4 regions of the Paenibacillus hebaui genome follow, and region 4 is predicted to be linked to each of the others. Evidence: predicted binding sites of a transcription regulator. Region 4 holds the regulator's gene; each other region holds the start of a gene.
The links. The regulator Rex, encoded in region 4, represses fermentation and respiration genes when NADH is low (regulators of the CRP and FNR family bind a similar motif). The targets are predictions, from matches to a motif close to TTGTGAAATATTTCACAA.
Positions count from the first base shown of each region.

Region 1 (7,843 bases), 2.3 Mb from region 4:
TCACGAATCGATGCTGCTTCAGTCCCTCCAACGTTACTCCGTTCATGTATGGGTTGCCTGTGCCCTGAAGCGCGTCCTCAATCATCTGTTCCGGCGTTTCTCCGAAGATCACAGGATCGTACCCCATAGCCATCCCAAGCAGTGAAAATAATTCCACATTGCTCTTGCTCTCCCCGATCGGTGCAATCACTGGCTCTTGCAGATGAACGTACTGATGCCAATAGGAGGTATACAGATCCGTCGCTTCAAATGATGAAGTGGCTGGTAATAAAATATCTGCATATTTCGCCGTATCCGTCATGAACAGATCATGTACAACCGTGAACAGATCCTCCCGTGCAAAACCTCGCTCCACCCGCTCGGTATCCGGTGCCACCACCAGTGGATTGCTGCAATAGACCATCATGGCCCGGATCGGCTGCTCCGCTTCCAGCAGCGCTTCGCCAATCCGGTTCATGTTCACGACACGCGGCTTCGGATTCTGCCGCAGTTCCGGACGTTCCAACGCCTCGCTATTCGTGCTCGCGTAGCTGTTGGTACGAACGGCACCGCCGCCTTGCTTCAGCCATTGTCCTGTAATAGCAGGCAGACAAGCGACACTGCGCACGTTCATGCCACCGTTATCATGGTGCTGGAGGCCATTCCCGATGTGAATATGGGCTGCCTGTGCGTTGCCGTACAGCTTGGCCAACTTCACAATCGTCTCCTCCGGCACGCCAGTAATACGCGCAACGCGATCAGGGGTGTAACTGCGGACATGATCACGCAGCGCCTCATGACCAATGGTATACTTTTGCATAAACGCTTCATCCGTCAGTCCCTGTTCGAATAACACATGCATCAATCCCAACGCCAGTGCGCTGTCTGTACCCGGATAAAGTGGGATAAACCAATCTCCCCATTGGGCGGTACGATTGCGATGAACGTCGATTACGACGATTTGGGCGCCTTTCTTGCGGGCTTTCTCCGCCAAAACCACCTGATGCATATTCGTACTGACGATGTTGCCACCCCACACCAGGATGAGATCCGCATGTTCCGTATCTTCGGGTAGAGTTCCCCGGTTGGCACCCATCGTATATTTCCAGCCGGTGTTTCCGGCCGAGTTACAGATCGTCTGCTCTAGTACACTCGCACCAAGCGCATTGAAGAACCGCCGATCCATGCCATCTACTCCAAGAATGCCCATGTTGCCGTAGAAGCTGTATGGGAGGATACTCTCGGGTCCATAGGTTTCAGACAGCGAACTGAATTTCGCTGTAATCTCCCCAATCGCCTCGTCCCAGCTGATTCGTTCAAACTTGCCTTCACCCTTGGCTCCAACACGTCTCATCGGATATTGCAACCGCTCGGGGTGATATACCCGCTCTGTCATGTTTCTGACTTTATTACAGATGGCGCCCTTCGTAATCGGATGGTCCGGATTGCCGGCTACCTTCACGATTTTGCCGTTCTCTTTGTGAAGCAGTAGGCCGCAAGTATCTGGACAGTCGAGCGGGCAAACTGCCGCAAATACACCATTCTCCTGATCGATCATTTCCAGGTTTCTCCCCCTTCAAAAACTATCCTTATATCATATCTTCTCCAAGGTAATCGCGTAAAGAGAACAGTCTTTATTCACCGCTACAGCCGCTCCAAAATGTATAAAAAAATATTTATACTCCATGATTCATTCTCGGAATGCAGGGGTAAATTAAAAATAAGGCATTAGGCTAGTGTTTCCCCACTTCCTCCTTATGCCATATCATGGACCACTCCCGAAATTCGCCATGAACAGGTTTCGTTCCCCCGAACCTTGTCATGGCGAATTTATTTTGCCTGGAAATCCAACAACCAAAAGACGATTCCATTCCCGTTCCATCACAGCATGATTGCCATGATCCGAACGAGATCAGAATCGCCTTAGCCTATATCCATATACGATACGATGAACTTATGCAGCCGATTCGATGATAACGGGTCGTTCGACTGTATCTGCTACGCCTGCTTGCTCCACATCGCTCTAGCCTCAGTCTCCACAGGTTCGACCACCATCTTCACCTCTGGTTTCACTTCCGGCTCACTCTTGCGCAGATAAACCATCCAGTAGGCAGCAGCAACAAACAGTGCGCCCCCCGCCATATTTCCCAGCCATACCGGAATGAAATTCATGATATATTGTCCCCACGAATAATGCCCTTCGAAAATCGCCGCAGGGATCAGAAACATATTAGCCACAACGTGCTGGAATCCAATAGCGACAAAGGCCATCGTTGGGAACCAAATTCCTAAGATTTTACCACTCATCGTATCCGATGCATAAGATAGCCACACCGCCAGTGCAACCAGCCAGTTACAGCCAATCCCGGAGATAAAGGCCTGCAGGAAGCTGTCATGCAGCTTGTGACCAGCCATATCCACCACTTTAGCCAAGTAAACGCCCTCACCAGTTAGACCAAGAACATGTCCAAACGCATAGGCCACAAAGATGGCTCCAAGAAAATTACCTAACGTTACTAAAGTAAGGTTTTTCAACATGCCGCCTACCGACAGCTTGCGTGCAATCGTAGCGAGCGGAACAGCCATCATATTACCTGTCAACAATTCGCCGCCACCTATGAGTACCAACATCAAACCAACAGGGAATACCGCCGCACCGATCAGATTAACCAGGCTCCCCCACTCTGCCGGAGCTGAGGAAATCACCCGAACATCAAGCAAGAATCCAAGCGCTATAAAAGCCCCTGCCAGAAAACTGAGCACGAGTACAGAAGATACCGGATTTTGAGCCTTCTTCATTCCCGTTTGCGCTGTATATTGTGCAACCTCAAGAGGTGTCTTTGCTGCCATATCGATCCTCTCCTTCACGGTTCATGAACAAATTAAATCAGTTTGGTTGGTTGATAAGTTCATTGTAACGCGAAGATATCGATAGGTTTGTTACTTTTATCACAAAGTCTGAAGGTTCCTATTTTACTCTGCTTTCAAAAAATTTCGTACTGACTAGCAGACGAATAAAAAGTAACTTAAACTTTTTTTTGGAAAATACTTGAATATTCTATAGAAATCATATTAAATTATAATTTAATCAATAACTATGTATGTGAGGAGAGATATACTCCATTGAAAAAAATAACATTTATATCTACTCTATGTTTAGCCTTGACGGTGGGTATCATATCCTACGTTTTTTTGAATAGTCGAGATGCCCGTGTAACAACCAAAGACACCGAGAATAGGAGTCAACTCACCGAAACGGTATCTATAGGAGATCCTGATCACGCAGTGACAACTCATGAACATGAATCCAAACCGCTATTTAAAACGGTATTAGCTGGAAACAATACATCTACTAATTTTAATGTTGACGGAGAATATAAGCATGTGAAAATCTTTATTGAGAACTCTGGAAAAAAAACGATAAAAGCGGTGATGGTGCATAACCGTTCAAGCGACGAATATTTTGTCGAAAAAGTAGCCCCTGGCGAGACTATTAAATGGACGAGTTTTACTGAATTTCCACAAGGCGTTGAGGAAGGAAAGTATTCCATCACCTATCGTGCTGATGGAGACAACTTTAGCGGGCAAGCTTGGGGAATATCATCTGAAATAGCCATTGATATGTAATTTATACATCTTGGAACCTCAAGTTCAGTGCATAGTTAATTAATTGGAATTTATCTACAACAATATGGATAGTAAAATTCATGAATTGTTACAAAATAAGGAATTATATTGGTAATATATTGATTTATATTTATATATATGGTTTAATAGTAATGTATTAACATTACACATACATAAGGGGATATACACTAAATGAAAAAAGCACTTTTATTATCCGTTTTGTCCTTGTCACTAGCAGCATCAGTATCTGTTGCAGCAGCTTCATCTGATCAAAAAACAGACAGAGTTACCAATGTTAATCCGTCTATAACTCCGATTATTGTTCAAGATGATGATCCTGTTATTGTTCCATTCAGAACTTCAGACCTTTTTAAAACTACCTTATCCGGAGTCACTGATAATAGTTTGTTCAATGTCGCTGGTGGATATGGCCATGTCAAAGTTTATATTAAAAATACTGGAAAATATACAATTAGAGCGGTAATGGTCCACGATTCAACAAAAAAAGAATACTTCAGTAAAGATATAGCTCCCGGTGGTACTCTGGATTGGAGAAGCTTTACGGATACTCCACAGGGAGTTAGAGGTGGAGATTATACGATAACTTATCGTGCTAATGGAAATCTGCTGAGTGGAAGTGCATGGGGAATATCTGCTGAGAACAACAACGAGCTATAGAGAAAAAACAGGAAAGTTAAAACTCATATCCTTAAATTATTCGATCATCCGTAACAAAAAGTTAACCCGACAGGCTGGTGATTTCTCATCGGCCGATCGGGTTATTTGTTGCTATAAATTAATCAAACCTTCCTTACACCATTGCTGGTGCTTTTACTTCTATTGGAGGCAGTGCTTGCAGACCCGCCGTGTTCAGGAAGTTCCACGGTTTGTTGTAATGTGGCTGGAAGAAGAAGTCGATGAAGGCCAGCTCATCTACCGTCATGTTGTTCTGAATGCAGACCGAGATGGTATTGATCGATTGGGTTAGATCAACCTGTGACATCACTTGTGCTCCGACGATACGGCGAGTTGCCTTCTCATATACAACTTTGAGCAACAGTTTCTCAGCGGTTGGCATGAACTCCGGACGGTAGCTGTCTTCCAGTATCACCGCTTCAACAATCAGACCTTCGTCAGCAGCAGACGTCTCGGTCAGACCTGTGCCGGCGATATTTTGTTCATAAATTTTGATACCCGATGTCCCTTGTGTACCCATATAAGGTGTCGTAGGACGAACCAGGTTACGGGCTACGAGTGTACCCATCCGAACGGCGTTGGTCGCCAGTGGAATGTAAGATGCTTTGCCTGTCGGGTTGTAATGAATCGCACAGCTATCACCCGCAGCGAAGATGTCTTCTTGGCTGGTTTGCATATATTTATCCACGATGATCGCGCCGTTGGGCAGCATATCCACCTGGTCTTTAAGCAGAGCAGTATTTGGGCGGAAACCAATGCACAGAATAACCAGATCTGTTTCAAACTCACCTTTGGAGGTGATGACCTTGGTCACTTTGCCATTCTCTCCGGTGAATTTCTGTACCGTTTGGCCGAGCGCCAGCTTGATGCCGCGTCCAGTCAACGTATCTTCAATCACATCCGTGAACTCAGGGTCCAAATATTTGTTCAGAATTCGGTCAACACTGTCAATTAGTGTAACTTCCTTGCCATTCATCTGGAAAGCCTCCACCAGCTCTACGCCGATGTATCCTGCACCGACTACAGTGATGCGTTTGGCATCTTTGGCTTTTTCAATAATGGTGTTGGAATGGTTGTAGTTTTTGCAAAGTAAAATGTTATCCATCTCGATGCCTTCAAGCTTCGGAACGACAGGCCATGAACCTGTAGTTACAATCAACTTGTCGAATGTATCTTCAAATTCTTCCCCGGTTTGCAGGTTTTTAGCCTGAAGGGTATGCCCCGCGGCATCGACTGCCGTCACTTCATGAAGCATCTTAGTCACAACGCCAAGCTCTGCCAATTGATTGGGTGAAGAATAGAACAAGCCGTCAGGGTCTTTCACTACCCCACCTACGTAGAGCGCAATGCCGCATGATAGGAAGGAGATATTGTCATTGCGCTCATACACCGTGATGGTTGCATCCGGGTATAATTTGGCGGTGTTAACGATGGCTGCGGTTCCTGCGTGTGTACATCCGATAACTGCGATTTTCATAAAAAGTTCCTCCTCGAAATATATAAATGAGATTGTATATAACGTCATTGTGGTTGTGAAATATTTCACTTCTTAAACGATACTGTATATGTGATTTATTTCACTTTATACACTTATTATAATGTGATCTTTTTCACATTGCAATAGCTTTATCAAAAAAAATTTGTCGAAAGGACTCGTCCCCTGCATGGAAGTCATTCGTTCGCTTATCTTTATTAACTTCATTTTCCCCCGATCTGGACCTGTTTATGCTCCGACATGACTTCTAAAATCCGTATATTGCTGTTCAAGTTATATGCACATTGCTCAATTCAACATCATATAAGCTATGCGCTCAATTTGCTTCAACTCGCTTCGGACACCCGGAAGAAAGATGAATCGAACGATGTAAAATTCTGAAATAAAAATTTGCTTCAAAAAAAGCCTGTCCTCCAAAATGTGGAGGCAGGCTTCTCAATTCATTTATACGCCAAGCAGCTTTTCAATCTCGGCTGTCATGGCTTCAGGGGATTCTTTTGGTTCAACACGTCCTACTACTTCACCCTCGCGGTTCACAAGGAACTTGGTGAAATTCCATTGGATGCTATCGTCTTCACCAACACCAGGTTGCTGTTCACGCAGATACTTGAACAAAGGATGCGCTTCTTCACCGTTCACGTCAACCTTGGCAAACACCGGGAAATTAACACCATAGTTGATCTGGCAAAATGATTCTGCTTCCTCGCTGCTGCCCGGCTCTTGGCCTCCAAACTGGTTACAAGGGAACCCGAGTACAACCAAGCCTTGATCACGATAACGATCATAGAGCTTCTGCAATTCACCGTATTGTGGGGTCAGTCCACACTTGCTGGCTGTATTGGCAATCACCAATACTTTGCCTTGATACAGATCCAGTGCAACTTCCTGATTTGCGGTCGTTACCGCCTGATACGAATATACGGACATGACTGATTCCTCCCATGACAGATGTAGGTTTGGGCTGCTGCTTCTACTATGCCAAGTGACAAAGTGGCACACAGCCTGTCTTCATATTATAGACTTGATGCAATGCAATCACCAAATCTTCAATGAATTCTGTGCAATAACCATATGTAGCTGATCGTTCCCATTATGTAGACCTCCCATGAATGCGAACAAGCCGTGTGCAATAACGCACAGCGGCTTCATTCTATAATTTAGAGCCAAATATGGCCCATTCCATTAACTTCACGTTGCGTGGCGAACCCGTTGCTCTGTTCGTGCTCCCGCATGAACCATCGCAGTGTTCATGATCATTTGCTCTGGTTTTGACGGCTGACGCTCACCAGCAAGAGCGTATGGCAAGCAGAGTGGCACACCGGAACGTGGATCAACCACGATATCCACTTCAATGTTGAACACTTCACGAAGTACATCACAGTTCATGACTTCCACGGGTGACCCTGTAGCGATCGCTTGACCTTTTTTGATACCAATCATGTGATGTGCATAACGGGAAGCGTGGTTTAAGTCATGCACAACCATAACAATCGTGCGGTTGGCTGTGGCGTTCAGCTGCTCCAGCAATTGCAGTACTTCAAGCTGGTGAGCCATATCCAGGAACGTAGTCGGCTCGTCCAGGAAAAGAATGTCTGTCTCTTGGGCAAGTGCCATCGCAATCCAGGCACGCTGACGCTGTCCACCAGACAATTGATCAATCGGGCGATCATGGAATTCCGTCATTCCAGTCACTTCAATGGCCCACTCAATCATGCGTTTGTCTTCAGCCCGCATGGAACCAAAGCCTTTTTGATAAGGGAATCGACCGTAGGAGACCAGTTCCGTTACTGTCAGTCCTTCAGGAGCTGTAGGGTTCTGCGGCAAAATGGCAAGCTGCTTGGCTACTTCGCGCGTAGACTGCTTATGGATGGACTTCCCGTCGAGCAACACATGACCTGCTTTCGGATTCATAATCCGAGCCATTGTTTTCAGGATCGTTGACTTACCCGAACCGTTAGCTCCAACAAGTGCTGTAATTTTTCCTTGGGGAATTTGAATACTCAGATCCTCAACAATCAGTCTATCCTCATAAGCGATATCCAGCTT
Region 1 covers NZ_CP196836.1:6,650,012-6,657,854, forward strand. The annotation lists gene ACR32F_RS29950 (molybdopterin-containing oxidoreductase family protein) at 1-1,537, opposite strand, end outside; gene ACR32F_RS29955 (formate/nitrite transporter family protein) at 1,978-2,829, opposite strand; gene ACR32F_RS29960 (hypothetical protein) at 3,103-3,606, shown strand; gene ACR32F_RS29965 (hypothetical protein) at 3,799-4,284, shown strand; gene ACR32F_RS29970 (FAD-dependent oxidoreductase) at 4,418-5,779, opposite strand; gene ACR32F_RS29975 (glutathione peroxidase) at 6,242-6,724, opposite strand; gene ACR32F_RS29980 (ABC transporter ATP-binding protein) at 6,986-7,843, opposite strand, start outside.
Region 1: a site for Rex is predicted at 2,917-2,934, ahead of ACR32F_RS29955 (formate/nitrite transporter family protein). Genes of this name have one in related genera too.

Region 2 (7,843 bases), 380 kb from region 4:
CTGAAAGATGGGGACGGGGGCCGGACTTACATGCAGGCTTGTGTCCAGTAATAACGTAACTGGATATGCGTTAACGACGATTTGTTTAACAAAGAGCCTGCTTGCAGGCTCTTTGTGTTGTACAAGCCATATATGGACGTTGACTGGATTAAATGTAACGGCATTGACACTTTTTTTGCATGAATGTTGTGCCATAATAGAGGTTATGGACAACAGGGTGAATGATTTTACGCAGGGTGGTGTTACCTACATGAAGAAGAGAATCCCCGGTTACATCGGCTTATGTCTGCTGATTTTGGTTATTTTGGCCGGATGTAGCGAGACACAGCCTTCTGAACAGCCAATCGTTAAAGAGACCGAATCATCGAACACCATTACAGTGGCGGTGGATGGCAGTACTTTTCTGCCTGACGCAACAAAGTCCATTAAGAGAGACTTTAGTGAAGGTCTGACACTCAAAAAAGCACTGCTGAACAGTGGACTTGTCGATTTTACGGCGGATGGCAAACGGATTCAATCGGTTGGGGAGGTTTCACTGGATTCCTCACTCAGTTGGGCCGTTAAGCTCAATGGCAAGGATATTGAACAGGAAAATTGGGACATGGAGCTTCATGCCAAAGATGAAGTGATCATATACGTGAAAGCCGCTGACAGTGGGGGAGATGGTGTTGCTTATCAGACAACGTTACTCAAGGTGAGCGGCGGTAATATTATGCCGAATCTCAATCGTCAATATGCCGGTGTTTACGTTCAGGAGTGCACTGTTCGCGATGTATTAAAGTCCAGTGGCATTGTGAGAATGTCAGAGAACAACAAATTCGTCGTTTCGGTTGAGAATGTGATTCCCCGCATGAATCAGCGTTGGGTGATCATGGTGAACGACAAGGAACTGATGGAAAATGGACTGGACATGAAGTTGAACCCACGTGATGCGGTAAAGCTCGAATTGACCACTGCATCCTAAGCATAATAAAAGCCCAATCTTCTTTACAGAAGTTGGGCTTTTTTCTTCATTTGAATAGTGAAACCATACACGATGGGCAAGGATCAGATACGACATATTTCATTAGGGCACAGCTCGCAGTGACAGATGCTTTGTAGCATCTTCAGGTCTTTAATGACAATCATGCCGTTGTCGTATTCGATGCCATCTTTTTTGCGCAGATCGCTTAACATGCGGTTTACACTTTCACGGGTGGCCCCGATCATGTTGGACAGATCCGTATGGGTAATTTTTTTGTGAATGATGACATGCTCTCCATGGGGCTCGCCATATGAATTGGATAGGCGGATCAGTGTAGAACAGAGCGCACCCGGTTTGCCATATAACATCAGATCGCGGAATTTGGTCTGGGTTAACCGATGATGGATACCCATCCATTTCATAAAGTCGATGGCAAAGTCACAATGCTGACAGATCAGCATTTCCAGGTCTTTGTGCTCCAGCACACCAATTTCACTATCCTCCAGCACTTCCGCCGAAAAGCTATGTTTGGACCCGAAAAATGGGTCAGCCTGACCGATCATATCACCGGATTGATACATGTACATGATCAGTTCTTTGCCTTCATCGGTTGATTTGGTGATCTGGGCACGTCCACGCTTCATATAATAAAGTTTGTCTGAGACATCTCCTTCCCAATATAGATGGGTTCCTTCGGGATAGGTTCTGTCCTTCATCGTTACGAGCAGATGGTTGAAATTCACTTCCGAGAAACAGTTGGTATTGCCGCGCTTTTCCAGTACACTCAGTTGTTCTATCATAAGTCTATCTCCCCTTTGTATCCATCGGACAGCCTTCTGTAGCCTGGACTGGCCTCCGTGGTTCGCCGCAAACCGTTGCCGTCCTGATCAGGGTCATCTCGGCCGGGAGGAAGGACGGTACAAATTGCGGTGGTTCAATTTTTAAGTTCAGTATATACCTAATCTTGTCGTTTGAGGGGCATGGAAAGGGGGGAAAGATGGCGAAATTTCAAACATTGTGATTAAATTCACTTTCAAAAGGAAAGGATAGCTTTGATAGTCCTATATTATAAATAGGAAGTGAAAATGGCCGTATGAAGGACACCACAAAACTTAAATTAAATTTGTTATACTTTGTGAAAAAAATCACATAATTAAGTTTATCGCCATGTTACGATGTGAATGTAAAGAAGAGAGACAAACCAATACGAACCTTTAGGAGGATGAGGGAGATGGCTGTAAAGAACGAAGTCGCCCCAGCAAAAGAACCGACAGCAGGTCAGTATATTCAAACGTTAATCGACAAAGCGAATAAAGCACACGCCGCATTCATGAAGATGGACCAGAAGCAAATTGACCGGATTGTGCAAGCAATGGCGCTTGCGGGTCTGGATAAACACATGATGCTCGCCAAGATGGCCGTAGAAGAAACAGGCCGTGGAGTGTATGAGGATAAAATCACCAAAAATATATTTGCAACAGAATATGTGTACCACAGCATCAAGTATGACAAAACCGTAGGTGTGATTGAAGATAACGAGTATGAGAGCTTCCAGAAAATTGCGGAGCCGGTCGGTATCATCATGGGGATCACCCCGGTAACGAATCCAACATCAACGACGATGTTCAAAGCACTGATTTCCATCAAAACACGTAATCCGATCATCTTCGGTTTCCACCCATCTGCACAGAACTGTAGCCGCGAAGCCGCTAGAATTCTGATGGAAGCAGCCGTGAAGCACGGTGCTCCAGCGGATTGTATCCAATGGATTGATGATCCTTCCATGGATCGTACAAACGCCTTGATGAATCATAACGATGTGGCGCTCATTCTGGCAACAGGCGGATCAGGCATGGTGCGGGCAGCTTACAGCTGTGGTAAACCGGCACTGGGCGTGGGACCAGGTAACGTACCTTGCTTTATTGAAAAAAGTGCAAATATCAACCAGGCGGTTACGGATTTGATTTTGTCCAAATCGTTTGATAACGGTATGATCTGTGCTTCCGAGCAAGCGGTCATCATTGAAGAACCGATCTTCGATCAGGTGAAAAAGAAAATGATTGCCAATGGTTGTTACTTCGTCAACAAAGACGAGGCAGCCAAATTGACAGCAGGAGCAATAAACGCTGAGAAGTGTGCGGTGAATCCGGCGATTGTTGGTCAATCTGCAGTCAGCATCGCCCAATTGTGCGGTATCGAAGTTCCGGCAGGTACCAAAATTCTCGTAGCCGAGATTGAAGGGGTGGGAACGAAGTTCCCATTGTCGGCTGAAAAATTAAGCCCGGTACTGGCTTGTTATAAAGTTAAAACAGCAGCTGAGGGTATTGAGCGTGCAGCAGAAGTGGTAGCCTTTGGCGGTATGGGTCACTCCTCGGTCATTCACTCGAACAACGAAGAAGTGATCAGCAAGTTCGCAGATCGCCTGCAAACTGGACGGATCATCGTGAATTCTCCTTCCACACACGGCGCAATCGGTGACATCTATAACACCAACATGCCGTCACTGACACTGGGCTGCGGATCGTATGGACGTAACTCGACTTCTTCCAACGTAACCGCTGTAAACTTAATCAACGTGAAAAGGGTGGCTCGCCGTACCGTGAATATGCAGTGGTTCAAAGTGCCGAACAAAGTCTATTTTGAAAAAGGTGCAACACAGTATCTTGCGAAAATGCCTGACATCACTCGCGTTGCGATTATTACGGATGCCATGATGGTCAAACTCGGTTATGTGGAAAAAGTAGAGCATTATCTGCGTCAACGCCAAATGCCGGTAGCGATCGAAGTATTCTCCGATGTAGAACCCGATCCGTCCACAACAACGGTAGATCGCGGTACAGAAATGATGCGCCGCTTCCAGCCGGACTGCATTATCGCACTCGGCGGGGGATCACCGATGGATGCTGCGAAAGCGATGTGGTTGTTCTATGAATACCCGGACACCGACTTCAACGATCTGAAGCAAAAATTCATGGATATCCGCAAACGGATCTACAAATATCCACGTCTCGGCGTAAAAGCGAAATTCGTAGCTATTCCGACAACATCAGGTACAGGTTCGGAAGTAACATCGTTTGCAGTAATCACGGACAAAAATCAGGGCAATACCAAATACCCACTGGCAGACTATGAGCTGACACCAGACGTAGCCATCGTAGATCCGGAATTCGTATACTCCCTGCCTAGAACAGCAGTTGCAGATACAGGTATGGACGTACTGACTCATGCGATTGAAGCCTATGTGTCTGTCATGGCGAATGATTACACGGATGGTCTGGCGATCAAAGCGATTCAGCTGGTGTTCCAATACCTGGAGCAATCGGCGCTGCAAGGTGACAAATTGGCTCGTGAGAAAATGCATAATGCATCCACGATTGCCGGTATGGCTTTTGCCAACGCATTCCTGGGCATTAACCACAGCTTGGCGCACAAATGGGGTGGACAGTACCACACCGCACATGGACGTACCAATGCAATCCTGTTGCCACACGTCATTCGCTACAATGCGAAAAAACCGACCAAATTTGCATCGTTCCCGAAATATTCGCACTTTGTTGCGGATGAGCGTTATGCGGAAATTGCCCGTATTCTGGGATTGCCTGCACGTACAACAGAAGAAGGGGTTACAAGCCTGATCAATGCCATTCGTAAAATGAACAAAACACTGGGCATTGAGGAATCATTCCAGGAAATTGGATTTGATCCAAAAGACTTCGAAGCACATGTGGATTATCTGGCAGATCGTGCCTTTGAAGACCAATGTACAACCGCTAATCCGAAGTTGCCGCTGGTGACTGAACTGGCAGACGTTTACCGCAATGCGTTCTATGGAAAGTTTGAATAACAATTAATTCAAAACACCAAGCAACGAGCCAAGATTATTGAGGCAATGATTCAGGGTTCCCCGAGATGGGGAGCCCCGATTGCCGTATTTCACACGATAACGAAGAGGGCAGAAAAACGGAAGAGCGAAGCGACCGCTTTTTCAGATGTTCTTTCATTTAAGTAAGCTTGGACCGAGTTGTAGAGGTCCAAATGCTTCTTTTTTATAAGAGGTAACAAGGAATCCGTGATGCGGCTATTTGAACAAGATATTCACACGACAACGGAGAGGGCAGAAAAAACGGAAGAAGCGAAGCGTTCGCCTTTCAAGCATGAGTTCAACCTATAATGCTATATAGATTGAACTATACATGTACACAAGAACGAAGGGGATAGAAATAACCTGAAGAAGCGATAGCGTTCGCCTTTATCCCCGGATTTTCCCCTTTTTAAAGGGAATCAAAAAAATCTGGGGGTAACAGCGATCGGAAGGTTGTTCTATCCTTGGAGTGGCCAGTGTACATATCCTTTCGTTCAATTTATATAGTTCCAATTGAAATCGGGGATAACAGCGATCGGAAGTTGTTCTGCCCACGCAGTGGCTAAGTGTGAATTTTATAGGGTTCAATGAGACACAGCGCAGGTGGAGTGAGGAAGGTCACTGACTTTGTGACAAAAATCACAGATGGTGAAAGCACGAAGTCGTATACTGAAAATGTAAGAAAAACATTCATTCCGCGGTTCCGGTTCCCAAGTAGAGAGAACGTGTTCCGGCTCACATGTGAAATTAATCACATTAATCGCGGCTCTGGGCACAGATGAGACGAGTGAAGCATCCTGTCATGTGTCCGGAAATCCAAATTTGTGGAGGGATTACTATGTCGGTGATCGAAAAAGATGTCAAACAACTAACAGGCTGGAGAAGCTTTACCAAAGGAACTTGGACCAAATCCGTAGACGTGAATGATTTTCTGGTACACAACTTGTCCCCTTATTATGGCGATGAAGCATTTCTCGCAGGTGCAACCCAGAATACGAAAGAGTTATGGGATATCGTATCTGATTTGACCAAAAAAGAGCGCGATAACGGCGGGGTGCTCGATGTTGACGTGAACACGCCAGGAACCATTGTATCTCACCAACCAGGTTATCTGGATAAATCCAAAGAGCAGATTGTCGGTGTACAAACCGATGCTCCATTCAAACGTTCCATTCAACCATTCGGCGGAATTCGCATGATGATTGATGCTTGTGAAGCTTATGGCTTCGAAATGCCTCAAGAAGTCATTGATATATTTACGAACATTCGCAAAACACATAACCAGGGCGTATTCGATGCTTATACATCCGACATGCGTGCAGCACGTAAAGCAGGGATCATTACAGGATTGCCAGATGCTTACGGCCGTGGCCGGATCATCGGTGACTATCGTCGGGTAGCACTCTATGGTGTGGACTTCCTGATTCGGAATAAAAAAGGTGAACTGAATGCACTCGAAGTGGACGTAATTGATGAAGATGTCATTCGTTTACGTGAAGAATTGTCCGAACAAATTCGTGCATTGCAGGAACTGAAACAACTGGGTGAAATGCACGGCTTCGATATTTCCTTACCAGCAACAACGGCAAAAGAAGCATTCCAATGGCTATACTTCGGTTACCTGGCTGCGATCAAAGAGCAAAACGGTGCGGCGATGTCGCTTGGACGTGTCTCTTCGTTCCTGGATATTTACATCGAACGTGATTTGCAAGAAGGTATGTTAACAGAGGAACAGGCACAGGAGCTGGTTGACCACTTTGTAATGAAACTGCGGATCGTCAAATTCCTGCGTACACCGGATTATAACGAACTGTTCAGTGGAGACCCAACATGGGTAACCGAATCCATTGGCGGCATGTCCGTGAACGGAGAAACGCGGGTAACTAAGAACAGCTTCCGTTTCCTGCACACTCTGAACAACCTGGGTCCTGCACCCGAGCCGAATCTGACTGTACTCTGGTCTACCAAGCTTCCGGAAGCTTTCAAAGAATATTGCACGAAAGTATCCATTGAAACCAGCTCGATCCAGTACGAAAATGATGATCTGATGCGTCCAATCTATGGTGAAGATTACGGTATTGCCTGCTGTGTATCCGCCATGAAGATTGGTAAACAAATGCAGTTCTTCGGGGCACGTGCCAACTTGGCGAAAGCATTGCTGTATGCGATCAATGGTGGACGTGATGAGAAATCCGGCGCTCAGGTAGGACCTGAATACCCAGCAATTACAAGCGAAGTACTGGATTACAATGAAGTTATGAAACGTTTCAAACCGATGATGGAGTGGCTCGCCAAACTGTACATGAACTCACTCAACGTCATTCACTACATGCATGATAAATATAGCTACGAGCGCATTGAAATGGCACTGCATGACCGCGACATCGTTCGTACAATGGCTTGTGGTATTGCCGGTCTCTCGGTTGCCGCAGACTCCCTGAGTGCAATCAAATATGCCAAAGTTAAACCGATCCGCAACGAACAAGGCATCGCGATTGACTTTGAAATCGAAGGCGAGTTCCCTTGTTACGGTAACAATGAAGACAGTGTGGACAACATTGCAGTTGAACTGGTAGAAAGCTTCATGGGTATGATTCGCAAACACAAAGCATATCGTAATGCGATTCCAACGCAATCCGTTCTGACGATCACTTCCAACGTGGTATACGGTAAGAAAACAGGTACAACACCGGATGGTCGTAAAGCAGGCGAACCGTTTGCACCAGGGGCGAACCCAATGCATGGCCGAGATAAAAAAGGTGCGCTGGCATCCCTGGGCTCTGTAGCCAAATTACCGTATGAACACAGTCTTGACGGAATTTCCAATACGTTCTCTATTGTACCTAAAGCCTTGGGTAAAGAGTCGGATACACGTAAATCCAATCTGGTTGCCATGATGGACGGATACTTCGGTCAAGGCGCACACCATCTAAACGTAAACGTATTTGATCGTCAGCAACTGATTGACGCCATGGACCACCCGGAAAACTATCCGCAATTGACGGTACGGGTATCTG
Region 2 covers NZ_CP196836.1:4,747,309-4,755,151, reverse strand. The annotation lists gene ACR32F_RS21560 (hypothetical protein) at 1-51, shown strand, start outside; gene ACR32F_RS21555 (hypothetical protein) at 251-964, shown strand; gene ACR32F_RS21550 (Crp/Fnr family transcriptional regulator) at 1,048-1,764, opposite strand; gene adhE (bifunctional acetaldehyde-CoA/alcohol dehydrogenase) at 2,196-4,808, shown strand; gene pflB (formate C-acetyltransferase) at 5,665-7,843, shown strand, end outside.
Region 2: a site for Rex is predicted at 5,566-5,583, ahead of pflB (formate C-acetyltransferase). Genes of this name have one in related genera too.

Region 3 (7,843 bases), 2.4 Mb from region 4:
AGCTGTGTGTCAAAATGCTGATCACGCCCATCTCACCGCTCCTCCTTCCAGGGAATCAACCGGGGCTCCGGGTCCAGAATCGACTCGTAATGCTTCAGATTTCCCCACTCCCCGTTAGGATCAATGCGTTTATAACGCAAGTATTTACGGACCCGATCCTCCAGGCTGCCCGACCAGCCGAGGTGTTGTACCTTTAGCTCCGTATTGATGCCCGGTAATACGGTGCAGGGCAACGGAAGACGAGGCACATGATGATTTTGCTGAGGATAAAAATAGGGATAACCCGGCATGTAGCGCACAAGTGAAGCCGTATGTCTTCTGTGCAGACCCCAGAGGTCATCTTCCCGATAGTGGGTTCGGCCACCCCACATATCGTAAAATCGGAATCCAATCCAGTCCGCATACTCCTGATTAATCAGAGCGCGTATGGCTTCTTTGGCTTCCATACTGTAAAGTTCATCGGCATCCACCGAGAGCAGCCAATCTGGGGAGGTACCCGCAGCTGCTTGCCATAGAGCATTCCGCAGTCTCCATTCCTCGGCAAATAATGGCTTTTCCAGCACCTCCAGGCGAACGACTTTAGGATAAGCTCTGCATATATCAGGTGTTCCGTCCGTACTGGCATCGTCCACAATGACGATCTCATCCACGAATTCACTCAGATCGTCCAACACTTCTTCAAGGTATCGCCCACGCTCATTGCGAACCTGAAGCATGGCGGTCAATTTGTTGTCCTGACTTTTGCGAACCCGGCGAATAGATGCGGACTCCCCCTGTAACACCGAGGTTTCCTGTTGTTGCTTGGGCTTATCCTGGTCTTCCAGAGTATTTTCTGCATAGCCGCTGTTCTGATTGTTTGGTTCGTTCGGTGTTCCGGTGGAAGAAAGGGTTCCTCCGGCAGAGCTGACCGACTGTAGAATCGGACCCTTCACATGTTGCCTTCGTTTCTTCGGGTCCAGCATTATGGCACCTCCCCCAGCAATTGTTGTACGGCATGTTCCAGCAGTTCCATCTCTACAATCTGGGCCAGTGCATCTTCATCGTCCAATGCCGTTTCGAGAAACTGCCTCACTGCACCGTGACGTTCACCGCGTAGCGCCATGGCTGTACCCGACAATTGCTGATAATCGCGGCGACTGGGGCTATCCTGGATATCGACCTCATGAACCAGTGCCAGCGCATCTTCCACACGTCCGGTCTCTTGATAAATGCGGAACTTCCAATGTCGTGCCGTTTCTCCACCGAGTTCATCCAGTATGCGCAGGGCGGTTCCATAGTCGTCATTCAGACGCAGCAGTTCCGCTCGTACGAGCTGATCTTCTCCGGCTTCCAGCCAGCGGCAGAGTTGTTCATAATGATGCCGTTCCTGTTCATTGCCTGCACTGATTCCGTAAACCTGCAGGGCTTCTTCAATTTCCCCGGCTTTGGCGTGAATGGCAGAGAGGAAGCGGTAGTGTGAATTCACACTATCGTTGCGCCCGCTCGTTACCGCATGGGTGAATGACTCCTTGAGTGAAGCGGCTGCTCTGGAATCTCCCAGCACATATTCATAGGCTGCCAGCAAAAAGGAAATCGTCTCATGCGCTCCTGTTTTGGATCGGAGCTGACGGTAGAAGTCAGCCCGCACACTGCATTGAAGCGGGGTTACCGTATCTTGGACACCCGAAAGGGTCTGCCGCAGAGCATGCAGAAATAACAGTTCGTAGTCCCGAAGAGGGACTTCAAGGTCATCCTTTTGCATTGTTCCAGCGGGTGAAGGATCTTCTCCGTTTAGCCAGATGGCGCGTACTCCCTGGAATACGAGCTTCATGTACCGTGTTTCCGATGATGTACCCACCAGATCGGAGATGCCGATCAGCTTAGAGATACAGCTCTCCCACAAGGGAGACTCAATTTCATCACCAACCGGCTCGGGAAGCAGTGCAATACATAGCTCCGGTTCAAGCGAAGCCGTTGCCGTAAGCCAGTAGGGATGGGCCACTACCGCGACGGTGTGTGGTTCCTGCAGCATGCTCTCTGCCTCAGAGAGTGGAATTACGGTAATGGCCGTAGGCATATCCTCAGAACGTTCCAGGCTGCTGACGTAGTAGACGACCCCTTCGGCTGCCAGCAGAGCAGTGATATCTGGATAGGGGAACGTGGACCATCCCCCCTTTCGAGGGAACAGAATATAACGAATCGGGGATCGTGCCGTATCCACTTGCCCTGCATGGATATCTTGTTGGGGCTTCGAGTCCGGGAGTGGAGCAAGTTCTTCCATCAGTTCATCACCTCACTTTATTGTTGGATTTGCAGAAATGCTCCATATGTAAAGCCCTCACAGCATTGCGCATTGTATGCCTGACTCTAACATATGGGCGTTCCGTCCCAAACATGAGCAACTTCCGTGAATAGACGAAGCTGGCGAGCTTAAAGAGGTTGTTCAAAAAGTCCGCTTTTGATTACGAATCATGCCTAGCAGCATCATCAGCATCGAAGTTGAAATTCAGCCGAATAAGCATATGCTTGCGAAGGTTGTTTCCTTCGGAAACATTGTAGTTGCTCACGTCGTTTTCCCTACACTCCGCTACTCCATTTCTAGCTTCATTCCATCTTCTCGGTACTGAAAAACAGACTTTTTGAACACGCACTTGAAGATTAGGCTGAATTTTATCTATTGTGTGACCAGCGTCACTTTTTTTCACTGTCTTGGCAGACTTTGTGATAATTGTCACATGTATAAAATAGCCAATCTGGCACAATACGTTCATCAAACGTATTTGGCGAACAGACATCGAAGGTGCAGCTTCAATGCCAGATATGTAAAACTGCGATATGAACAGAAAGAAGGGGTAACGGTATGGATCCGATCATGTTGTCGCGTATCCAATATGCGCTTACAACGATTTTCCATTTCTTTTTTGTGCCGCTTTCCATCGGTCTGGTGCTGCTGGTAGCGATTATGGAGACGTTGTACGTAGTCAAGGGTAAGGAAATTTACAAAACGATGGCCAAATTCTGGGGCAAGCTATTCTTGATTAACTTTGCCGTCGGTGTGGTCACAGGTATTTTTCAAGAATTCCAGTTCGGTATGAACTGGTCGGAGTACTCCCGGTTTGTCGGGGACGTATTCGGTGCGCCACTGGCGATTGAAGCTTTGCTGGCGTTTTTTATGGAGTCTACCTTTATTGGGATTTGGATTTTTGGATGGGATCGATTGTCCAAAAAAGCGCATTTGGCTTGTATTTGGCTAGTATTCGTGGGTACATTCCTGTCTGCGCTGTGGATTCTAGCAGCCAACTCGTTCATGCAGCATCCGGTCGGATTCGAAATAAATAATGGCCGCGCCGAGATGAATGATTTCTTTGCACTGATAACGAATGGTCAGCTGCTGGTCGAGTTCCCGCATACCATCTTCGGTGCGTTAATGACGGGTGCATTTGTGGTGACGGGAATTAGTGCCTACAAGTTGATGAAGAAGCAAGACGTGGAGATCTTCCGCAAATCGTTTAATATTGCCATCATCATTGCTCTTATTTCTTCAATCGGTGTTGCCTTCTCGGGTCACTTCCAGGCGCAATATCTGGTCGAGACACAGCCGATGAAGATGGCTGCCAGTGAAGGGACATGGACAACAACAGAAGATCCTGCGCCTTGGACTGTCGTGGCATTTATTGATCCGGATAAGCAGGAGAGTTCTGGTGAGCTGAAAATTCCGGGACTACTCAGTTATCTGTCCTATAGCAAGTTTTCCGGCAGTGTTAAAGGCATGAAGGAATTGCAGGCAGAGTATGAGCAGACGTACGGACCAGGAGATTACATTCCTCCGGTACGGACAACTTTCTGGAGTTTCCGCATCATGATTGCTGCCGGCGGATTGATGATTCTGCTTGCTATATACGGTACCTATCTGGCGATGCGCAGGAAGCTGGAGGGAGCGGGCAAGTGGTTTATGCGTCTGATGGTGTGGGCCATTGCACTGCCGTTTATCGCCAATACTGCGGGCTGGATTATGACCGAGGTAGGAAGGCAACCGTGGACGGTATTTGGGTACATGACGACTGAAGCCGGAGTGTCACCGAATGTGTCCGCAGGGCAGATTTTGTTCTCCACCATCGCGTTTACAGCGACTTATGCGATTCTGGGCGCAGTGATGGTTTATCTGTTCGTTCGTGAAATCAAAGCAGGGCCTTACGCAGTCGATAAGCCGGAGGATCACGATGAATCGGCCGATCCGTTCGGCGTGGATGGGGGTTATTCTGTTGTCACTAAGTGAGTTATGGTTTTTGTTGATTGCTGTTTTGTTCGTAGGGTTTTTCTTTCTGGAAGGTTTTGATTTTGGAGTGGGCATGTCCACCGGAATTATTGGCAAAACGGATCGTGAACGCCGCACCCTGATCAACTCGATTGGCCCGTTCTGGGATGGCAACGAAGTGTGGCTGATTACAGCAGGGGGCGCTATGTTTGCAGCCTTCCCGCATTGGTATGCCACGTTGTTCAGCGGGTTCTATCTGCCCCTTGTTGTGGTACTGCTGGCCTTGATTGGCCGTGGAGTGGCCTTTGAATTCCGTAGCAAAATGAGACATGAACGTTGGCGCAAAACATGGGATGTCATCATCGTTGTCTCCAGTGCGTTGTTGCCTTTTTTGTTCGGGGTTGTCTTTGCCACACTGATGAAGGGTCTGCCCATTGATGGGGAGATGCAGATGCGCGCAGGATTCCTGGATATTGTTAATCCGTATTCCGTCGTGGGTGGTTTAAGTGTGACCTTGCTGTGTCTGGTTCATGGGCTGCTGTTTGCTTCATTGCGGACAGTGGGTGATCTCAGAGAACGTGCCTTGAATACGGCGAAAAAACTGATGCTGCCGCTGGCCGCAATCCTTGCGGTCTACGCAGGAATGACATACTTCATGACCGATGTGTTCGCCGTACGTGGATGGGCACTCTGGATTATGGTTACACTTGGAGCGGTATCGTTAGCATTGGCTGCCTACTTCGTTCGTCAAAAACGTGAGGGCTGGGCGTTCGGGATGACGGGAGCCGTGATTGCTATTGCTTTTGCCTCCGTATTTATCGGTCTTTTTCCAAGAGTCATGGTGAGTTCCTTGGGTCCGGCGTTTGATCTGACCGTCTACAATGCTGCATCCGGTGCCTATTCACTCAAAGTGATGACCATCGTGGCTTGTACTTTGCTGCCGTTTGTACTCGGTTATCAGATCTGGAGTTACTACATTTTCCGCAAACGTCTGAACGAGCAGCATCACCTGGAGTACTGACATGGGACGGGGGTTGCTGAAGCTGCCGGGCATCCGGCCCGTACTGGCGCTGGTTTCAGCGCTGGTGCTCTTGCAGGCGATGACGATTATTATGCAGGCCAAATGGCTGGCGCAGGTCATAACGGCATTGTTTGAAGGATCTTCCGTAAAGGAGCAATACCCTGTACTGCTGCTGTTCCTGGCTGCTTTTGCTGCCCGCTATGCCATTTCCTTCTGGTTGCAGCTCGTTACTTCGAGGTATGCAGAGAAGACAGGAACGGATCTGCGTAGACAGATGGTGGAACAGTGGTTCCGGTTGGGACCGCGTTTTGCCAAAACGGAAGGCACAGGACATCTGGTTACACTGGCACGCGAAGGAATAGCCCAGTACAAGACATATCTGGAACTGTTTATTCCCCGCATGCTGGGCATGGGGTTTACACCCATCCTCATTCTGCTGTATGTGTTGAGACTGGATTGGATGTCCGGGATTATCCTGATGCTTACACTCCCGATCCTGATTGTGTTTATGATTCTAATTGGTTTGGCTGCCCAGCGTAAGATCGATGGGCAGTTCAAGTCCTACAAAGCGCTGGCGAATCATTTTGTCGATACACTGCGTGGACTGGAGACATTGAAAACACTGGGACAGAGCGGCAAACATGCGGATACGATTATTCGGGTCAGCCAGCGGTATCGGAAGGCCACGATGTCAACCCTGCGTATGGCCTTTCTGTCCTCGTTTGCACTCGACTTTTTCACCATGCTGTCTGTAGCCACAGTGGCAGTCGGACTGGGGTTGCGTCTAACGGAAGGGCATATGTTACTTGGTCCAGCGCTGACCGTACTCATTCTGGCCCCGGAATACTTCCTGCCCGTACGTATGGTAGGTGCTGATTATCATGCTACATTGGATGGTAAAGAAGCCGGGGAAGCCATCGGACAGATGATTGAGCGAGGAAAAGCGGCTGAACGGAAGCAAAAGGAAGCTTACACAAATACCGTTATACATGGTGTGGTAGGAAAGGACGAAGTTTCCCTTTCGCCACAACATAATAGATTGGATCACGAGGTGCCGATGTCGACTCTCTCATGGGATGAGGACAGCAGACTTGCGCTTACCGATGTGCAGGTACAGCATGAGAAGCACGGACCTTGTTCCCTGAATGATGTCACATTTCAAGTCTCGGGTCTGGGTAAGGTAGGGATTATTGGAGCCAGCGGTGCAGGAAAGTCAACCCTGATGGATGTACTGGCAGGCTTCCAACCGCCGACCTCAGGTCAAGTATTAATGAACGGCGAGCCTTTATCTCCAGAGATGATGGAAGCATGGACAAAACAGGCTGCATCCATTCCGCAGCATCCAACTATTTTTAGTGGCAGTCTGGCGGATAATGTTCGTTTCTACAAGCCGGAAGCTTCCGATGCGGAAGTAGCAGAAGCGATCAATGCAGCCGGATTGAACAAACTTGCGTCCTCGTTGCCAAGTGGATTGCATGAGCTAATTGGGGCTGGTGGCAGACAGCTCAGCGGTGGACAAGAGCAACGGGTAGCTCTGGCACGGGCTTTGCTCAGTGCGCGGCCCGTCTTGCTGCTGGACGAACCGACAGCGCATCTGGATGTGGAGACGGAGTATGAACTGAAACAGACGATGTTGCCGTTGTTTGAGGGCAAACTGATCTTTCTGGCGACACATCGTCTGCACTGGATGCCACATATGGACCGGATTATCGTCATGGACGGTGGCACGGTAGCAGAAACAGGTACACATAAGGAATTACTGGCACGCCAAGGTATGTATTATCAGATGGTTCAGGCCCAGATGGAGGCGGTATGAGATGAAAGCCGGATATGAGCAGACGGAGACCGTCCGAAACGGGAGAGAAAAGAATAGCTGGATCGCTCCTTATGTGGCACAGTACCGCTGGAGATTCATTGCAGTCATTGCGCTGGGAACATGCGCGACGTTGTGTGCGGTGCTGTTGCTCTTTACCTCCGGATTTCTCATCTCCAAGTCCGCACTGCGTCCTGAAAATATTTTGATGGTGTACGTGCCCATTGTGGGTGTACGCGCATTCGGGATTTTTCGCGCCGTGTTCCGATATGTTGAACGGTTGGCTGGACATGACGCGGTCCTGCGTGTGCTTGCGGATCAGCGAGTGAAGCTGTACCGGATTCTGGAGCCGCAGGCACTATTTCTACGTTCGCGTATGCAGACAGGAGATGTGCTCGGCGCACTCGCAGAAGATGTGGAACGGCTGCAGGATATTTATCTGCGTACAGTTTTTCCCGCGGTTACTGCGCTGATGATGTACGGTGGCGCTGTTGTGGCTTTTGGCAGTGTTGATCCGGGCTTTGCCCTGTGGATGAGCCTGTACATGTTGTTTTTGGTCGCCGTGCTGCCTGCCCTTTCACTCAAAGTGACGTGGAACCTGCGGGTGAAGCTGAAAAAGGAAAACAGCAAGCTCTATACCCGCCTAACGGACGGTGTACTTGGCCTCGGAGATTGGGTGGCGAGTGGGCGAGCCGGAGAATTTGTACGTCAGCAGGAGCAAGCAGAGGGAGAGGCTGATGCAGTACGTCGCCGATTGCGGCAGTGGACACGCTGG
Region 3 covers NZ_CP196836.1:6,807,092-6,814,934, reverse strand. The annotation lists gene ACR32F_RS30635 (glycosyltransferase family 4 protein) at 1-31, opposite strand, end outside; gene ACR32F_RS30630 (glycosyltransferase) at 33-962, opposite strand; gene ACR32F_RS30625 (hypothetical protein) at 962-2,260, opposite strand; gene ACR32F_RS30620 (cytochrome ubiquinol oxidase subunit I) at 2,840-4,255, shown strand; gene cydB (cytochrome d ubiquinol oxidase subunit II) at 4,239-5,255, shown strand; gene cydD (thiol reductant ABC exporter subunit CydD) at 5,257-7,071, shown strand; gene cydC (thiol reductant ABC exporter subunit CydC) at 7,073-7,843, shown strand, end outside.
Region 3: a site for Rex is predicted at 2,699-2,716, ahead of ACR32F_RS30620 (cytochrome ubiquinol oxidase subunit I). Genes of this name have one in related genera too.

Region 4 (7,843 bases):
AAAGCTTCATCCAATTCAACGCCCAGGTAAGTGAGCTGCTCACATACTTTTTGACGAAGAACGACGGAGTTTTCACCTACACCAGCTGTAAATACGATGACGTCTACACCGTTCATTGCTGCTGCATAAGAACCAATGTATTTACGAAGACGGTATTCGTACATTTCAAATGCAAGCGTGGAGTTAGCATCGCCATTCTCCATACCTTCCGTGATTTCGCGCATGTCGCTGCTAATCCCGGAGATCGCAAGCAATCCACTGTGTTTGTTCAACATGGAGTTCACTTCGCTTACGCTCAGTTCTTCCTTGTTCATCACATAAGGTACGATCGCTGGATCAAGGTCACCAGAGCGCGTTCCCATCATCAATCCTTCAAGTGGAGTCATCCCCATCGAAGTATCAACGGATACACCGCCTTTAACTGCAGTTACACTGCCGCCGTTACCCACGTGACAAGTGATGATCTTCAGATCTTCCAGCGGACGACCCAGGAACTCTGCAGCTGCCTTGCTCACAAAGTCATGCGAAGTGCCGTGTGCACCGTAGCGACGTACTTTATATTTTTTGTACAACACACGCGGAATCGCGTAGAGATATGCTTTCTCAGGCATCGTTTGGTGGAACGCTGTGTCGAATACCATCACTTGCGGAACACCCGGCATATTCAATTCTGCTGCACGAATACCCATCATTGCTGCCGGGTTGTGAAGCGGAGCCAGATCGAACAAACGGCGAATTTCAGCTTTGGCCGCATCATCTACCAATGCAGATTCTTTAAATGCTTCACCACCGTGAACAACGCGGTGTCCTACAGCCTGGATTTCACTAACTGAACCGAGTACACCGTTTTCTTTGTGTGTCAGAATGTCGATGACTTTGCGGATTGCCGTAGTATGCTCCAGAATCTCGCTTACTTCAGTAACATCCTCACGGCCCGTTGGTTTGTGAGTCAGGATGGACGAGTCCATTCCGATCCGCTCAACCAGACCTTTCGCCAGAACGGATTCATCTGTCATGTTATACAATTGATATTTGAGCGAGGAACTCCCCGCATTAATTACGAGTACTTTCACAGTCGGTCACCATCCTTGTCGTACTTGAAGAATCCTTCGCCAGTTTTGACACCCAGGTGTCCTGCCCGAACCATTTTCTTCAGGACAGTGGAAGGACGATATTTCAATTCGCCGAATTCACGGAACATTCTTTCGAGTGCAGCTTCGACAGAATCCAGTCCGAAACGGTCAGCCATTTCAAGCGGACCATGCTGGAAGTTGTATCCGATGCGCATAGCGTCATCAATATCTTCGGCAGAAGCGACTCCTTCTTGCAGCACATGCAGAGCTTCATTTATCAAAAGACAGATCAGTCTGGAAGTAACAAATCCTGGCGACTCGTAGATCATAACGCCTTTTTTGTCCGCTACTTCTTCCACGAAGCGTCTGGTTTCTTCAAATGTGGTATCTGACGTTTTCAGACCACGGATAATTTCTACAAGATCAACCCGGGATACCGGGTGAATAAAGTGCATACCAATAACACGCTCTGGATATTTGGTTGAGCTTGCAAGCTCAGTCAAACTCAGCGTGGATGTATTACTTGCAAGAATTACGTTACTCGGGCAAACCTGATCCAGTTGACTGAATACCGCTTTTTTCGCGTCCAGATCTTCCGTGATGGTTTCAATAACCATATCGCAAGTTCCCAGTTCAGCCAAGTGAGCAACTTTGGTAATGCGGGAGAGAATCAATTTCTTCTCCGCCTTCGTAATAGCCCATTTCTCCAGTTGCTTATCGAGGTTAGTTTCAATCATGTCATAGGCATGATCCAACTTCTCCGTTGTGTGCTCCACCAGAAGCACATCAAGTCCTTTGGCTGCAAGCATTTGGGAAATACCTTGTCCCATTGTACCGCCGCCGACAACTCCTATTTTTTTGAAAAACATGGTTCTGCTCCATCCTTTCGGTTCTCTATTTCTCTATTGTACCCTGTTCGCCGAAAATTACAAATTTCGACCCAACATATAATAATATCTTAGCATGAGTGAAATGTAAAAAAAAATAACCGACATAATTAAATTATGCCGGTAGAAGGGCGTTGTCACGAAATTGACAACGAAATTGATCGCCAGACAATACTTCTTCCTTCATCAACGTGTCGAGTGAATTGTCGAAAATTGTCCGTTGCGCTTCAAGCAAACGTTTGGTCTGTTCCATCAGGTCTTGCAGGATGTCCTTGTTCTCCCGCATCAATTCTTCGGTGGTTACCATTTCCATGTTAACAATACCAAGAGATGTAAGACCAGATGCCATCATCGTCTGCACCAGATTGGTCGCTTGTTCAAAATCATTACGTGATCCTGTACTGCGTCCACCATAGTACATCTCCTCTGCAGCCGCACCACCCAAAGCAATCATGATCTGCTCTTCAAGAAAGCGTTTCGTGTACAGAAATTGTTCTTGCTGAGGGTTATGACGCACGTATCCCAAAGCCTGTCCACGTGGACTGAGCGCTACCTGACTTACGCTGCCGGGCCGAACCAGTTCAGCCATAATGGCATGACCCAATTCATGAATAGCCACTCGTTTCTTTTCTTCAACGCTTGATTCGCGGTCTGTCTTCTCACCCATCATCACTTTATCAATCGCAAGGGACAAGTGGCGCTGTTCAATATGGAGCATGTCATCTCTCATCGCATAGATTGCCGCTTCATTCATGACACTCTCCAGCTGTGCTCCTGAGAAACCATAGGATTCCTCCGCGGTCTTGTCCAGGCTAACTCCCTCCAAGAGAGGCTTGTTGACTGCATGCAACTCCAGAATATGTTTTCTGCCCTTCTTGTCAGGCAAGTCCACCTGAATGTGACGGTCAAAACGTCCCGGACGAGTCAATGCACTATCCAACATCTCTTTTCGGTTTGTTGCAGCAATTACAAGTATTCGCGGTGTATCGGAAGAGTATATGCCATCCATTTCCGTCAACAGCTGATTCAACGTCTGATCATATTCACGCTGCTGTCCACCTTCACGTTTACCGCCGATAACATCAATCTCATCAATGAATATAATGACATTTTCCTTGTTTTCTTTGGCGGCACGCGTTCTGGCATCACGAAATAAATCACGGATTCTGCCAGCTCCCACACCGACATACATTTCGACGAATTCACTACCTGATGCTGCTACAAATATTGAATCGGTATAGTGAGCAGCCGCTTTGGCCATCAATGTCTTTCCTGTTCCAGGAGGACCCGTGAGCAAGATACCTTTCAATGGTCGAATCCCGAACTTCTGAATTTCTTCATGTCGGATGAGAAAATCAAGCGCTTCCCGAAGTTCCTGCTTGGCACTTTCCTGACCACCAATTTCTTCGAAGGTAAGTTTGGAAGGTCCTTTTTTCTTGCGTTTGCGCTCCTCACCCGCTCCCACCGTAATCCCGCCGCGCATTTGCATCACGAGTAACAACGCTCCGACAACCATCAGCGCGATCAGAATCGGAACAATGTTTACACCTATAAAAGCAAGAAAAACAATCAATACAGGGACAAATCCAATGGCAATTTCTTTCGTCCACTTAGGCATTGGGCCACACTCCTATCTGACCGGGCACACGCGGCAGAATAATAAACTTGCTGGCATCACCGTCTCTGAGACTGACATATACATTATTATCGTCCATTGCTGTATTGACCTTGATTCCATTCGTCGCCATCTTGGACAAGGTTGGTGTAATCTCGGTGTATTGCTTGTTTTCCATCGCCTGAGCTACGGTAAACATGGCGTCACCCCACCAAGACTCTAACGCTTCATTCGAATGGTCCACCACATCAAGCTTTAACGAGCGGGTACCAATTAAAGTCTGTCCTTCTTTGTGAATATATTGTACCAACCTGCCCAAATCAACATCTGGCTGCAGATCAAGTTTCAACTGCACATCATTGCGGTTAATAGTTAATTGAACATCGTTGACTCCATCATACTGGGTCACCATGTTTTGAATTGGACCTTGCACAGCCATCTGACGATACACAAACCAACCTCCAAACAACAGAACGGCTGAAATGACGGCAGTTAAAGCAATAGGCAATACTTTTAGCTTCAAGTGAGTTTCCCCTCCCATGATTTTGGCCCATCCTATAGCTTATAGGCATAATTATGAATTAATGTACGCTTTTCCTGTGATGCACCCAACAGGATTATTTGTGTTTGATGTTACCTTGAATACATATTTGAGTATATCACATCGTATATACAATTTCGAAGGCGAAAATATGAATAAATTAATATTTTTAACTATTTAAATCAAAACTGATATTGAATATACGCCAAAGAACCGGTCCAGTCGGGTTTCCGTCTGCCGGTTCTTTGCAATCATTTCCCAGAAAATAACGGGTATGCTAGCTGATCTACCTATTCGGGATCGTGTAGACGAGATCAACCTGCTCCCCATTACTAAAGCGATAAAAGCGATAATAATTGTGTGTATCATCGTTATAATAGACTTGCCATACATAGATTCCGTTAACTACACCAGGCATAATTCTCTTAATCTCTCCAGCAGGTACTTCAGAGATGAATCGATTCCGAATTTGCGCTTCAGACATGCCGTTCTGCAATAGTTCACTATGAACCGCTTTGGCACCGGTGACTGGTTTGTTATTTTTGTCAAACTTGACCCACACCACAACTTCCTGATTATCCTTATTCTTGCCGATCAAGGTCCAGTATATATTATCTCCGCCGTCTTTCTGTCCCCAGACGTACTTTCGCAGTTCTTCATAAGATGTGATCCCTAGCTGTTCCTGTGCCGCCTGTATAGCCAATGCCTCTTCTTGGCGCTGGTCTTGGGTTACATAGACATAATAGCGCTGAAGTCCAAACAGGATCAGAATCAGGAGCAGCAGCGAAATCCATATCCACTTCTTTTTTTTCTTCAAAAGCCGAACTTCCTTTCCCTAGGACGCTGCTGTCCTGTAATTAGCGGGCGAGCAGACCATTAAATGCCAGTTGGGATTCTCGCAAAATGCGCTCTTCATCCATCGTAAGACATTCACCATGTTTGACCAGTTGTTTACCATCCACCCACACATGCTCCACGTCCTTGGCAGATGCCGAGTAAATAGTATGGGAAATCAGATCCGTATGCGGGTAGAAATGGGCCTGTTCGATGTTCAGAGCAATAAAGTCAGCCTTCATGCCTACTTGCAGTGTACCTGTGTTGTTCAGGAAAATAGATTTTGCACCATACGAAGTTCCGAGCGTAAGCGCTTCTCCTGCTGGTACTGCCGTAGGATCACCGGATACGCCTTTATGAATCAATGCAGCCAGTCTCATCTCTTCAAACATATCCAGGTTGTTGTTGCTCGCCGGTCCGTCTGTTCCGAGGGAAACGGTAACACCTGCTCTCAACAGATCAGGGACACGCGCAACACCGGAAGCCAGTTTCAGGTTACTACCTGGATTATGGGAAACCGCTACATCATGCCGTGCCAGGATTTCAATCTCTTCATCATTCAGATGCACCGCGTGTGCGACCAGAGAGGGACGTGAGAAGAAGCCCAGTTTCTCCAAATGTGCGACCGGACGCAATCCATAATCTGTCACGTTCTGTTCCACTTCACGAAGCGTTTCAGACATATGCGTATGCAGCGGCAGATTCAGATCATGTGCAACCTGCACCAGCTTCTCTATGTAGTCAGGAGGACAAGTATAGGGTGCGTGTGGAGAGATTACGGTTGTTATTCGTCCATCTGCCTGTCCATTCCATTCACGAGCAAAAGCAGCCGACTCCTCCAGCTTCCGCAATTGTTCTTCTTCGGAGCACAGACCGATCACACCACGGGCCAGTGCTGCCCGCACGCCGGACTGTTCAACAACTTTGGCAACCTGATCCATATGATCATACATATCCAGGAATGCCGTTGTTCCACCTTTCAACATCTCAAGCACGGATAGCGATGTGCCCCAGTATACGTCCTCAGACGTCATCTTGGCTTCCATTGGCCACATCTTCTCCTGCAACCATACCTGCAGCGCCAGATCGTCTCCATGGCCTCTGAGAAGCGACATAGCCGCGTGACCATGCGTATTGATCAGACCCGGCAGGAAGAACAGTCCTTTTCCATCAACCTTGGTCAGACCTTCGTCTCCTTCCGGCAATGTCTCACCAATATGCACAATCTTGTCATCCTCCACGACCATATAACCTTGAACCACTTTCCATTTCGCACCCTCACTGACGGCAAATTTGCCGTTGTGAATTACCCATCTATTTGTTGTCGTCATCTTCCTCGTCGTCCTTTCCGTTCTCCAAGTAATAAGCCAGACTAAGCAGATCCGTCGTAAAATCGGCATGATGAATGCGGATATGCGGCGGAGTTTTCAGAATCGTCGGTGCAAAATTCAGGATCGCTTCAATCCCGGATTCAATCAGCTGATCAGCTACATTTTGAGCTTCCGTATCCGGAACTGTAATAATTCCAATACGAATGTTATCCTTTTTGACCGAATCCGTTAACTCATTCATCGGCTGAACAATCAGACTATTGATTTGACTGCCAATCTTCGGACCGTAGGCATCAAATATAGCGACAATCTTCATATTATCTTTCAGATATGCGTTGTAATTAGACAAGGCCTGTCCTAGATTACCAGCTCCGACAAGAGCTACATTGATTTGCTGATCAATTTTTAAGATATGACGAATTTTCTCAATCAGATAAGAAACGTCATAACCAATACCTTTACGACCAAAATCACCGAAGTAAGCCAGGTCTTTACGAATTTGAGCCGGATTCAGATCCAGTCTCAGTCCAAGTTCTTGAGAAGAAACCGTATTGACTTCACGCTGATGCAATTCACTCAAATAGCGCAAGTAAACAGGCAGGCGCCGCACCACGGCTTCCGAAATTTTATCCGATTTCATTATATGCTCCCCCTGACCAATGCCTCGATAGATTGATGAAAAAAGTGGAGCAATCCACATGAAACCATTACGAAAGATAAGGAATCATATAGAATGCTCTTTATATAAGCAATAAGTGCATTACATTGTAAATATTTGAAGAGGAATGATCCATAAAGTTTACCGCTAAATCCAAGCATCCTGCAAGGATTGAGCAGGTGAAACATCTCTGTTATTGCTATTCCTCAGCTGGTTTCTCGAGCCATTCCGCAATCCGTGGAACCATCTGCTGCGTGAGCATATGTTCCATCTTGGGACCTGGTAATGAATATAAAAAGTACTTGCCATAATAAGCTTCAATGACGCGTGTATCATATACAATGACAATACCTCTGTCTTGGGCAGTACGAACCAGCCTGCCGAAACCCTGTTTGAAACGGATGACCGCTTGAGGTACAGACAGCTTCGTAAACGGATTTTTCTTCTGTTGCTGCAAAAGCTCGCTCTTCGCTTCAACCAAAGGATGGTTTGGCGGCTGGAAGGGCAGTCTGACAATCGCTAGGCAGGTCAAGGCTTCTCCGGGAATGTCTACCCCTTCCCAGAAACTGCTTGTTCCGAGAAGCACGGTTGCTTTTGCTTCCTGAAAACGGCGTGTCAGCTTGGAGCGATTACCACTGTCTACCCCTTGCCCCAGCAAGGAGATGTCGTTGCCGGACAATGCCTCTTTAAGCGGGTCGTAGACTTGTCTCAGCATGCGGTAGGAAGTGAACAGCACCATCATCCGCCCACGCGTTGCGATGGCCGTCTCCGCCAGTGAATGAACCAGCATTTCCACAAAGTGAGCATCACCTACACTGCCCTTCACGCTTGGGAAGTCACGCGGAATAACCAATAGGGCCTGATCGCGATAGTTGAATGGAGACGGCAGCATGGACGTCAATAG
Region 4 covers NZ_CP196836.1:4,368,653-4,376,495, forward strand. The annotation lists gene ACR32F_RS19230 (acetate kinase) at 1-1,073, opposite strand, end outside; gene ACR32F_RS19235 (3-hydroxyacyl-CoA dehydrogenase family protein) at 1,070-1,942, opposite strand; gene ACR32F_RS19240 (AAA family ATPase) at 2,076-3,578, opposite strand; gene ACR32F_RS19245 (hypothetical protein) at 3,571-4,098, opposite strand; gene ACR32F_RS19250 (cell wall elongation regulator TseB-like domain-containing protein) at 4,403-4,933, opposite strand; gene ACR32F_RS19255 (amidohydrolase) at 4,974-6,281, opposite strand; gene ACR32F_RS19260 (redox-sensing transcriptional repressor Rex) at 6,265-6,921, opposite strand; gene dinG (ATP-dependent DNA helicase DinG) at 7,139-7,843, opposite strand, start outside.